Regions from separate parts of the Micromonospora sp. CNZ286 genome, predicted to be linked through region 2. Evidence: riboswitches for the same ligand, from Rfam matches in the RefSeq annotation. Region 2 holds a riboswitch; each other region holds the start of a gene.
The links. A riboswitch is a leader RNA that binds a small molecule or an ion and turns the genes downstream of it on or off. The one in region 2 is predicted to bind cobalamin.

Region 1 (3,826 bases), 1.6 Mb from region 2:
TATGGGGAATACCGGACGCCGCTGGGCGTGGGTGGCGGTCCTGCTCGTCGGCGTCGGGCTTCACCTGCTGGTGCTGGAGACACTCGCCGGCACCGGGACCGTCACGTTCGTCCCGGCGCTGATCGTGCTCGGCGCGTGCGTCGCGCCCGCCACATTCCTGGCCTTCGCCCAGGGACGGCCGGCCCGCCGCCCGGTCCCCGGCTCCGTCGTCGGCGTCGCCGCGCTCCTCGGCGGCGTGGTCGGCGTGGTCGCCGCCGGCTGGCTGGAGTACGGCACCCTGCACCGCCTCGGCGTCCTGCCGATGGCGCTCGTCGGCCTGGCCGAGGAGACCGCCAAACTGATCGTGCCGGCCGGCATCCTGCTGCTGTGGCGGCGGCACCCGTCCCCGGCGCAGGGCCTGGTGATCGGCGTGGCCTCCGGCACCGGGTTCGCCGCGCTGGAGACCATGGGCTACGCGTTCGCCGCGTTCGTCGGGTCGGAGGGCAACCTCGGCGCGGTCGAGCGGACGCTGCTGGTACGCGGTCTCACCGCGCCCGCCGCGCACCTGGCCTGGACCGGGCTGACCGCCGCCGCGCTGTTCACGTTCGCCGCCGCGCCCGGCGGCCGGAAGCTGGCGGCGTTCCTGCTCACCTTCGCCGCCGCCGTCACGCTGCACACCTGCTGGGACACGTTCGGCACCCAGCCCGCGTACGTGTTCATCGGCGCCGTGTCGCTGGGCTGGGTGCTGCTGCGCCTGCACCTGGACCGCGAGCGGCCGCCCGCGTCCGGGACGCCGGCGGAGCCGAACCGGGACCGGCCTCATGATCATCGCCAGTTCGCCGAGGTGGCGGGGTCGGAGCACTTCTGATGCCGCCACTTCGGCGTGATGGAGTCGATCAACCGGCCCGGGCATTGCCGACGCCCCACCGCGCTCCGCCACTCGCCCCGGTACGCCTCAGCCGGCGGCCAGCCGGACGCCGAGCGCGACGAAGGCGACAGCGCAGAGCCGGTCGACGCGCCGTGACCAGCGGCTGTCGCCCCACCGCCTGGCGAACCGCCCGGCGCCCACCCCGAGCGCCAGGTCCACGGCGAGCTGCACCGCGACGAACAGCACGCCGAGCAGCACCAGCTGCGCCGCCACCGGGCCCGCCTCGGGCCGGACGAACTGCGGCAGGAACGCCACACTGAACAGGATCATCTTCGGGTTGAGCAGGTTCGTCAGCAGCCCGCGCCGGAACGCCCGCCCGGCACCGCCGTCCGGCCGGTCCGCCGGGGCGCCGGGCCGGCCCGTGCCGCGCAGCGCCCGCAGGCCCAGCACGATGAGGTACGCCGCACCGGCCCACCGGATCGCGGTGAACAGCACCGGGGACGCGGCGATCAGCGTGGCGAGCCCGGCCACCACGGCGGCGACGTGCACCGCCTCCCCGGCGGCGACCCCGAGCGCGGCCACCGCGCCCGCCCGTGGGCCGTACCGGGTGGCGTTGGCGAGCACGAACATCATGTCCGGCCCCGGGGTGAGCATGAGCACCACGATGGCGGCCAGGTAACCCGCGAGCGTGGCCGCCGACAGTCCGAGCACCGGTCAGCCCTCCCCGGCGCCGTCGAGCAGCGCCCGGCGCAGCGCCAGCCGGTGTTCGCGCCGGATCTGCGCCTCCCGGTAGCGCCGCCGGTCGCCGTCGGTCTCGGCGTGCAGCGGCGGCACCGGCCGGGGCTGCCCGTCGTCGTCCACCGCCACCATCACCAGGTGCGCGGTCGCCACGTCCACCGGCGGCACCGCGCGGTCCCACCGGTCCGCGCTGACCTTCACCGCCACCTCCATCGAGCTGCGGCCGGCCCAGGTGATCCGGGCGTCCACGTGGACCACGTCCCCGACGCGTACCGCCCGAAGGAACGCGGTCTCGTCGATGGCGGCGGTGACGGCCGGGCCGTCGGAGTGGCGGGCGGCGACCACACCGGCGACCGAGTCGATCAGGTTGAGGATGCGCCCGCCGTGGACCGTGCCCATCAGGTTGGTGTGGTGCTGGTCCATGATCTGCGACAGGGTCAGGTGCGAGGCCGACGGTGGTCGGCCGGTGAGCGTGATGGTGTCGGGCACTGTGCGGTTCCGTCCTCGCAGAAGCGGACCGCCGACCGGCCGGGGTGTGCACGTCGAGGACACGCCGACGGCCCTGCGTACGACGTGTCACCCGCCCGACCCACCCGCGAGGTCGACGGCGGCGCGCACCGGTGGTACGCGCGACGCGGGCGGGTCTTCGGACTCGCGGGCGTGACACGAGGTCGCCTACTGGCCGTCGCTTCCCAGGCCGGTGGCCCAGTGCTGTTGACGGCTGTCGTTCCCACTCACCGCTGCGGGGCAGTCCCGGATTCCCACCGGGTTCCCTCTTACGACACCCGGCCGTCGCCGACCGGGTGAACCAGCGCTCCCCGCAGCGTAGCCCAGCGTCCGAGGCCGGCGGCACAGGCGTCAGGCCGGCGCCGATCCCGTCACAGCGGCAAGCGGCGCCGCGCCGAACGACACCGCGAACCGCTTGCACCAGATCGACACGCTGCGCAGACCGTCCAGGTCCACTGACGCCGGGATGTCGTACGCCTGGTCGCCGATGTTGCCCTTGAGCCGGCCCAGCTCGATCCAGCGGCCGTCGTCGAACACCTGCCAGCCGGCCCGGCCGGGCAGCACCTTCCGGTCGGTGAGCCACACCCGCAGGTCCGGCCCGTCGGAGGTGTCCAGTCCGCGCAGGAGCAGCTGACGGCGGCCGTCGGCGAGACGGACGAGCTGCGCCCGGCCGGACGTGTCGTGCTCGTGGGTGACGAAGTCACCGGCGGCGAGCACCACGTCGGCGGGCGCCGCACCGGTCGGCGACGAGCCGGTCGTGCCGGCCGGCGCCGGTGAGGGCTCCGCCACAGTGGGCAGCGTCTCGCGTACCTCGCGGTCGGTCACCAGCCGCCACGGCTGGAACAGGTACAGGCTCACCCCGAGGCCGGTGACGGCCACCACGGCCAGCACCGACAACACCACACGTCTTCTGCCCATGCTCCGACGGTAGGCGCGTAGCCGGCGGAAAGATCTTTCCGTCCGCTTACGGGTCGACCGCGGGCCGCCGCACCGGGACGCCGATGGGTAGCGTCTGGCCCATGGGGCGCTACGTGCTCGTCGTCGACGACGACCGGACGGTGAGCGACGTCGTCCGGCGCTACCTCGAACAGGACGGCTGCCGGGTCCGGCTGTCCTTCGACGGGCCGGACGCGCTCGCCGCGGCCGAGGAGGAGCCGCCCGACCTGGTGGTCCTCGACCTGATGATGCCGGGTCTCGACGGCATCGAGGTGTGCCGGCGGCTGCGGCGCCGGCTGCCCGGCCTGCCCGTCGTCATGCTCACCGCGCTCGGGGACGAGGCCGACCGGGTCGCCGGGCTGGAGGTCGGCGCGGACGACTACGTGACCAAGCCGTTCTCGCCCCGTGAACTCGTGCTGCGCATCCGGTCGGTGCTGCGGCGCGCGGCCCCGCAGGACCGGGGACCGACAGGGGTGCTGCGCGACGGCGACCTCACCGCGGACACCGACCGGCGCGTCGCCGAGCGCGGCGGGCAGCCGCTGTCGCTGACCGTACGGGAGTTCGACCTGCTCGCGTTTCTGCTGGCGAACCCGGGACGCGCCTGGTCGCGGGCCGAGCTGCTGGACCGCGTGTGGGGCTGGCGGTTCGGCGACCAGTCCACAGTCACCGTCCACGTCCGGCGGCTGCGGGAGAAGATCGAGGACCACCCGGCGCAGCCGCGCCGCATCGTCACCGTGTGGGGCGTCGGTTACCGGTACGAGCCGTCGGCGGCGTCCCGGTGAACGAACTGATGGTCAT
Region 2 (3,826 bases):
GTTCGCCGACGGATTTCACCGGTGACGGCCGGGATGACGTGGTCGCGTTCACCCACGGTGCGCTGGCCGACGCGTATGTGGCCACGTCGACGGGTTCGTCGTTCGCGGGCACGTCGGTGAAGTGGCACGACTGGTTCGCCCTGTCCGGAGAGACCCCCCTGACCGGAGACGTCAACGGCGACGGACGCGACGACGCGATCGTGTTCACCCACGGCACCACCGCCGACGTCCACGTCGCCCTGTCCACCGGCACATCCTTCGCCGCATCCGCGAAATGGCACGACTGGTTCGCCCCCGGCACCGAAGTCCCCGCCGTCGGCGACGTCAACGGCGACGGCCGCGACGACATCATCACCTTCACCCACGACACCAACGCCGACGTCTACGTCGCCCTGTCCACCGGCACCTCCTTCACCGGCACCGCCGTGAAATGGCACGACTACTTCTCCATCGCCGGGGAGTTCCCCGCCCTCGGCGACGTCAACGGCGACGGCCGCGACGACATCATCACCTTCACCCAAGGCCCCGCCACCGCCGCCGACGTCATCGTCGCCCTGTCCACCGGCAACGGCTTCGGGGCACCGCAGAAATGGCACGACCTGTTCGCCGTCGGCGCCGAGCAGCCCCGGGTGGGCGACATCAACGGCGACGGCCGCGACGACATCGTCACCTTCACCTGCAACACCGACGCCGACGTCTACGCCGCCACCTCCACCGGCACCACCTTCGCCGGAACCACGATCAAGTGGCACGACTTCTTCTGCCTAACCGGCGAATTCCCCTACCTCGCCGACGCCAACGGCGACGGCAAAGACGACCTCATCGTCTTCACCAAAGGCACCACCAACGACATCTACGTCGCACTCTCCACCGGCACCACATTCGCCCCCAGCACCAAATGGCACGACTACTTCGGCCTCACCAGCGAAACCACACTCTGAGCCCGACGGCGAGCGACGCCGGCCCGGATCGGGACCGGCGTCGCTCGCCGTCCACCTACCGCTCCACCACGTTGCGCGAGCTGGAGGCAGGCCTGACCGACGGGCTGGCCTTCGCTGCCGCGCTCACGTTGCTGGTCGTGGCGGGCTGTCGCGGTGCGGCTGCGGCAGCGGCGTCACCTGCGCCTGGCCACCTGACCGGCGGGGACGTGGGCGGAACCCGGGGAGACGATCGCGGTCAGGCCGGCGGTGGACAGCGTCGCCCCGCCCAGGTCGAGGCGTCCACCGGTCGGGTCCCGCGATTCCGGGACCAGTATCCGGCCGGCGAGCAGGCAGATCACCACGATCGGGACGTTCACCAGGAAGATCGCACCCCAGGGCAGGTGAGCCAGGACGAGTCCGCCGATCGGCGGCCCGGCGGCGAAGCCCAGCGCACTGGTCGCCGCCCAGATGCCGATCGCCGGGGACCAGCAACAACATCTTCCCGCTCGTCCCCGGCGTGGACGGCGTGGTACGCGACGAGAAGGGCAACGTCCGCTGCGTGGTCCTGCACGATACGCCCCTTGGAACCTTCGCCGAACGCACCCTGATCGACCCTCGCGCAGCGTGGTTCTACCCGACGGCGTGGACCCGGTGCGGATCGCCACCGCCATGAACCCGGGCGATGTCATCCTGGATCGCGCTGACGCGCCGCATCAACTTCACCGCGGGCCAGCGCGTCCTTGTCCTCGGCGCCGTCGGCAACGCAGGTCGGATGGCGATCCAGATCGCGAAGTACCGTGCTCGCTCGTCGAGCTCTTCGACGTCTGCATCGCCGGCCTCATGCCCACGACCGAGGAGCCGGTCGCCGGCGGACGTGGCCTCGCACCTGCGCTCACGTATTGCTGCTCAGCCTCAGCCACGGCGCTCACTGTCGATCACGTGCCCTCGCCCAGCCACCGCGCACGAGAAAGGAGCCGGATGGGTTGCGGGCCGACAGCCACGCCGAGGCCGGTCCGGCGCGTCGGATTTCCCACAGCGGGTGCCCGGACCGGATCCGCGGCGAGCGCGGGCCGTTATGGTGGGGACGCCGTGGTGTTCGGGAAGCCGGTGTGATGCCGGCGCGGCCCTCGCCACTGTGATCGGGAGACCGTCGGCCCTCGTCGTTTCGCGAGGTCACTGGGCAGAGATGCCTGGGAAGGCCGGCCGGCGGTTGCTTGTCCCGTCAGCCAGGAGACCGGCCACGGCACGTTCGTCCCCGTCCACGAGGTGTTGGAAGGCGGTCCCGCTGTGCGGTTCCCCATGCCCTGGCGCGTTGCCGCGCCGTTGTTGCTGTCCACTGTGCTGCTCACCGGCTGCGGCGCCGATGCCAAGCCTGCTGCCGCACCACCGGCGGTGTCCGCTGGACCGGTCGCGGTGACCAACTGCGGCACCCCGGTGACCATCGCGGCGCCACCGATGCGGGTCGTCACCATGAACCAGGCCGCCACGGAGATCATGCTGGCCCTGGGCCTGCAAGATCGGATGATCGGCACGGCCTACCTCGACGACACGATCCTGCCCGCCTACGCGGACGCCTACGCTAAGATCCCGGTGCTGGCCAAGGAGTACCCGACCAAGGAGAAGCTGCTCGAGGCTGAACCCGATTTCGTGTACGCGTCGTACAACAGCGCGTTCGGTGACGAGGGGGTCGGTGACCGCGCCGACTGGCAGAAACTCGGCGTCGGCACCTACATCTCCCCTGCCGGGTGCCCGGCGCAGACCCGGCAGGCGAAGCTCGCCATCGGCGACGTGTTCACCGAGATCCGCGAGCTCGCGGCGATCTTCGGGGTGAGCGACCGCGGCGAGAAGCTGATCGCCGACCACGAGGGCCGCATCGCCACGGCCGCAGGCACCGCCCGCAACGTGAAGGTCATGTGGTGGGACGGCGGCAGCGACGCCCCGAGCGTCGGCGCCTGCTGCGGCGCCCCCAACATGATCATGTCGGCGGCCGGGGTCACCAACGCCTTCGCCGACCTCACCGGCAGCTGGGGCGACACAAGCTGGGAGACCGTCACCGACCGCAACCCCGAGGTCATCGTGCTCGTCGACGCGAGCTGGGATCCCGCCGCGCAGAAGAAGACCTTCCTCGCCGGGCACCGCACCCTCAAGGACCTGCCCGCGGTCAAACAGCAGTGGTACGTGGTGATCCCGTTCTCGTCAACCACGGCCGGTGTCCGCAACGTCCTCGGCGTCGAAGCCCTCGCCCAGGGCATCGCCGCGCTGCCGTCCGGGGCCCCGAGCTGACCGCCGTCACCACCCGGCCCGCCCCGGTGCGCACCCACCGCCCGGTGCGGGCGGTCGGCCTGGCCGCGCTCGTGCTGGCTCTGGTCGCCGGTCTGGTGCTGTCGGTGGCCGTCGCGGTCACCATCGGCCCGGCCGACCTGACTGTCGGGACGGTGTGGACGGTCGTCGCCGGCCACCTGGGACTCGCGAACTCGGACGTGCCGCTGCTGCGCGACCACATCGTCTGGGACCTACGTTTGCCCCGGGTTCTCGGCGCCGCCACGGTGGGGGCGGGCCTGGCCGCGGCCGGTGCGGTCATGCAGACCGTCACCCGCAATCCCCTGGCGGACCCGTACCTGCTCGGGGTCTCCTCAGGGGCGTCGCTGGGCGCGGTCCTGGTGGTCGTGGCCGGCATCGGTAGTGGCGTAGCCGCGCTGACCGGCGGCGCCTTCCTCGGCGCCCTTGTCGCGTTCCTGCTGGTCGTGGGCCTGGCCGGGAGGTTCGGGGCATTGTCGCCGACGCGCGTGGTGCTGACCGGGGTCGCGGTGGGACAACTGTGCGCGGCACTGACCTCTTTCGTGATCATCTGGGTGGCCGACCCGCACGCCACGCAGAGCATCACGTTCTGGCTGTCCGGGTCGATG
Region 3 (3,826 bases), 170 kb from region 2:
GGGTGCCGACACCGTACCGCCCGGGCGCGCGACGACGCCAGAGCAGCTGCCGGCAACCGGTGCGCCGCCGGTCACACCTAGGGAGCGGCGATGCTCGGCGGGGCGCCGGCGCCGAAGGACCAGCCCTCGACACTGCCCGGCGCGGGGTTGTAGCCGGTCGCCCCCGACGTGCTGTAGGACCAGGAGCCGCCGCTGGACGCATGCCAGTACGACCAGTACGCCGTGGCCGGCGGGGTGTTGACGCACGGCTCGGTCGCGGCGGTGGGCTTGCCGTTGATCCGGCAGACGAAGGCCAGGCCCCAGCGGGCGGTGCCGGTGACTGTGAAGCCGGCGGCCTGGAGCGCGGCCAGGCCGGTGGCCGGATCGCCCGGCGCACAGGCGACCTGGACGCCGCCGCCGAGCGCGGCGAAGTCGACGACCACAGTGACTCCCGAGGTGCCGGTGCAGGCGGCGGCGTGCGCCGCCCGGGGCGCGGGCTCGACTGCGGTCAGCGCGACGCCGGCCACGACGGCGGCCAGCAGGCCGGCCAGCCAGGTGCGGACTGTGGAACGATGACGGAACACGGATCCTCCTGTGATCGGGTGCGCGGCGAAGGGGTTCACGGGCAGGCGAGTGCCGGTGCGCCGGGGTCGGCGCCGGCGGCGGACAGGCGGGCGTACCCGATCCCGGTGAGACCGAGGACGGCCTGGGCGGTCGCCCGGGGTGCGGTGGCCGGATCGAAGCCGCCGCCGTCGAAGTCGACAGCGCCCCGGTCGGCCGGCGCCCCGGCGCAGCCGACCTGGAGTCCGGCGAGGAATGCCCGGGCCCGCGCCCAGGCCGGCAGCCGGTGGCCGTCGCGCAGGGCCTGCGCGGCGAGGCCGGTGCTGTTGGCGTTCGGCGTGCCGCCCGCGTTGGCGAAGCCGCCGTCGGCACGCTGAACGGACACCAGCCAGCGCAGCCCGGCGGCGGCGTCGGCCGGACGGTCCGCGGCGCGCAGCGCCTGTGCCGCGAGCGCGGTGGCGTCCACGTCGGACGTGCAGACCGGTTGCGCGGGCAGCAGCGGGTAGCCGCCGTCCGGGCACCGGGTGCCGGCCAGCCAGGCGGCCGCCGCCGGTGGCGCTCCGCCCGCCGTACGGTCCAGCGCCAGCAGCGCGAAGGATTGGCTGAACGCGTTGCTGTAGTCGCCGTACGCGGACCGGTCGCTGAACCTGCCGGCCGGCGTCTGGAGCGAGCGCAGCCGGGCGATCAGGTCCACCCCGCCGACGTCGGCCGGGTCGCCGCCGCGCACCTGCACGGCGAGGGCGAGCTTGGCGGTCGCACCCGCGTACGCCTCGGAGGCGCCGTCGCCGAGGTAGCCGTCGCGGATGTCCGGCCGGGCGACCCAGGCCAGCGCGTCGGCGCCGTGGTCGTCGGCGACGCCGGTGGCGGCGAAGGCGAACACGGCGTCGAGGGTCAGCCCCTGGTCGGGGTACGCGACACCGTCGAAGACCGCCTCGAAGCGTTCGCCGTCGACGAGTTGCCGGGCGAGCCAGCCGCCGGCGGCCTCCGGGCGGGTGAGGGCGGCGCGCTCGGGGGCGGCGACGGCGGGTGTGGTGAGGGTGAGAGCGGCGAGTACGCCGCAGAGGAGCGCGAGCAGGCGGTGCCGGCTTCGGCGGACGACCATCGGAAGCGCCTTTCCGGCCCGGCGGTCGTCGAAAGCCCGGACGACCGCGGCAACGCCGCGTCGACCGGGACTCCGACCCGTGGGCCACGACGGGTGGGGAGCGGATACACGCGTACGACGGGTATTCGGGCTCGCCGCCGCAGATCTCTCTGGGCGGCCTACCGTTGCGGGCCAGCGCCGGATTTCGACCGGTCTTCCCCCGCACGTACACGCGGTGGTTCAGTTGTCGCGACAGTCTGCTGTGGCCGGAGCACCGATGTCAATGCGCCAGGAACCGGACACGTGCCGTGACGGCCGGCAGGACGCCCGGTGAAGACCGGGCGTCCTCCACCGCGTGGTCACTGTCAGCGGGGCCGGGAGCCGGTCATCGGCGGAACGGCCCGGTGACGCAGTAGGTGATGCCGCCGGAGGACGAGCCGGTCGTGCCGCGTTGCGACGAGAAGTACAGCCGGTCCCCCGCCGGGGTGAACGCCGGCCCGGTGATCTCCGAACCGCTCTGTCCGGTGATCCGCAGGAAGACCGAGATCTTGTCGTCGGGCGTGATCATGCAGATCTCCATGTTCCCGCCGTCCTCCGCGACGTACAGGTCACCGGCAGTGGACCCGGTGATGTTGTCGACCCCGGTCAGCGGAGGGGTGCCCGGACTGACCAGGTTGTCGTCGTAGGCGAGCTCGTACGTGCCGGCGGCCAGGTTGACCTGCCACACGCGGTTGTCGCCCTTCGTGGTGAACCAGACGGTGTCATCCGCGTAGTGACAGCCCTCGCCGCCGTTGAACGTCTTCGCGCCGGACACCTGCTGCCGGGTCGGGGTGGGCGAGCCGTCCGGGTCGGGCACCGTGGCCCAGGTGAACGTGCCGGAGGTCGCCGTACCGGCGCGGAAGACCTGGAGGGTTCCGGCGGAGAGGTCGCCCCAGGTGGTCGGCACGAACCGGTAGAACTTGCCGTCGGTCTCGTCCTCGGTCAGGTAGACGACCCGGCGGACCGGGTCGGCCGCGGCCGCCTCGTGCTTGAACCGGCCCAGCGCGGGACGCGCCACGGCGGTCCCGCCGAGGGGGTACGTCTCGAAGACCCGGCCCAGGGACACCTCCTCGCAGGAGAGCCAGGTGTTCCACGGTGTCTTGCCCCCGGCGCAGTTGTTGTTGGTGCCGGAGAGGATCCGCGACGCCCCGACCACGGTGCCGCTGGAGTCGAAGACGAGGCGTGAGGCACCGCCGCCCGCACCGGCTGACACCTCGGAGTTCGACACGTAGATCCAGCCGGTGCCGTTCGGGAACACGGCGCCACCGTCCGGAGCGTCGTGCCAGGTGTACGACGTCCCCGGCACCGTCCGACGGGATCGTGCGACGATCGAGCTGGTGAAGCCGGCCGGCAACTGGATGCCGTTGGCGTCGGCGGGCTGGAGCCCACCGTAGGGGCCCGCCGCGTTCTGCGCCGGGGCTCCGTACGCCGCCGACCACGCGGTGAACGGCAGCGCGACAGCGCCCGCACCGACGACAGTGGCCCGCAGCATTGCTCGACGATCCATGGAACCTCCTCGGTAGGTTCCCCAGATCTGACCGGGCGGAGCTTACGCACATCGATCTGTTGGATGAACGTCGATGGACGCCTCGGTGCGCGGCGTCGTGTCACCGGCCGTCTCGTCCGTCGCCTGCCGGTGACGGGAGCGACTCGCGGTCGGCCCCCGCCACCGTTCGCATGGCTGGTCAGCCCTTGCGCCACTTCTGGTTGGCCGTGCCCCCGCAGTCCCAGAGCTGGAGCCTCGCGCCGTCGTTGCCGTTCCAGTCCTTGATGTCGACGCACTTGCCGGCCTGGAGGTTGACCAGGTCTCCGGCCGCGTTCAGGGTGAACTGCTGGGCGCCGGTGCCGTTGCAGGTGTAGAGCTGCACCGCCGCCCCGTTCGCGGTGGACCCGGCGTCGATGTCCATGCACTTGTTGTTCTGGCTCTTGAGCGCCGTGCCGCTGAACGTCCACTTCTGCGCGTTGGTGTTGTTGCAGTTCCACATCTGCAACGGCGCGCGGTCGACGAAGTTGGAGCTCGGCACGTCGATGCACTTGTTGTTCCAGTTGCTGACCACTGGCACCCCGGTGGTCGGGGTGCCGCCGCCACCGCCGGTGAACGGGCTGAGGATCAGTCCGGCCGAACGGGGATCGCCGTCGTGCACCAGCGACTCGAATCCGCCGACG

Region 1: it holds a riboswitch for cobalamin, as region 2 does, so the genes downstream of both, FHX31_RS17050 (acyl-CoA thioesterase) here and FHX31_RS09830 (ABC transporter substrate-binding protein) in region 2, are expected to answer to the same signal.
Region 3: it holds a riboswitch for cobalamin, as region 2 does, so the genes downstream of both, FHX31_RS10565 (peptidase) here and FHX31_RS09830 (ABC transporter substrate-binding protein) in region 2, are expected to answer to the same signal.

The regions. Positions count from the first base shown of each region.
Region 1 covers NZ_JACHIZ010000001.1:3,748,386-3,752,211, reverse strand. Annotated here, with positions in the region: gene FHX31_RS17060 (PrsW family glutamic-type intramembrane protease) at 2-847, shown strand; gene FHX31_RS17055 (LysE family translocator) at 935-1,558, opposite strand; gene FHX31_RS17050 (acyl-CoA thioesterase) at 1,562-2,074, opposite strand; cobalamin riboswitch at 2,206-2,413, opposite strand; gene FHX31_RS17045 (DM13 domain-containing protein) at 2,444-3,010, opposite strand; gene FHX31_RS17040 (response regulator transcription factor) at 3,112-3,810, shown strand; gene FHX31_RS17035 (sensor histidine kinase) at 3,819-3,826, shown strand, end outside.
Region 2 covers NZ_JACHIZ010000001.1:2,116,641-2,120,466, forward strand. Annotated here, with positions in the region: gene FHX31_RS09820 (N-acetylmuramoyl-L-alanine amidase) at 1-941, shown strand, start outside; partial or broken gene FHX31_RS09825 (MFS transporter) at 1,166-1,405, opposite strand; cobalamin riboswitch at 1,994-2,177, shown strand; gene FHX31_RS09830 (ABC transporter substrate-binding protein) at 2,220-3,203, shown strand; gene FHX31_RS09835 (FecCD family ABC transporter permease) at 3,248-3,826, shown strand, end outside.
Region 3 covers NZ_JACHIZ010000001.1:2,283,442-2,287,267, reverse strand. Annotated here, with positions in the region: gene FHX31_RS10570 (hypothetical protein) at 78-563, opposite strand; gene FHX31_RS10565 (peptidase) at 599-1,642, opposite strand; cobalamin riboswitch at 1,742-1,877, opposite strand; gene FHX31_RS10560 (alkaline phosphatase PhoX) at 2,007-3,167, opposite strand; gene FHX31_RS10555 (beta-1,3-glucanase family protein) at 3,346-3,826, opposite strand, start outside.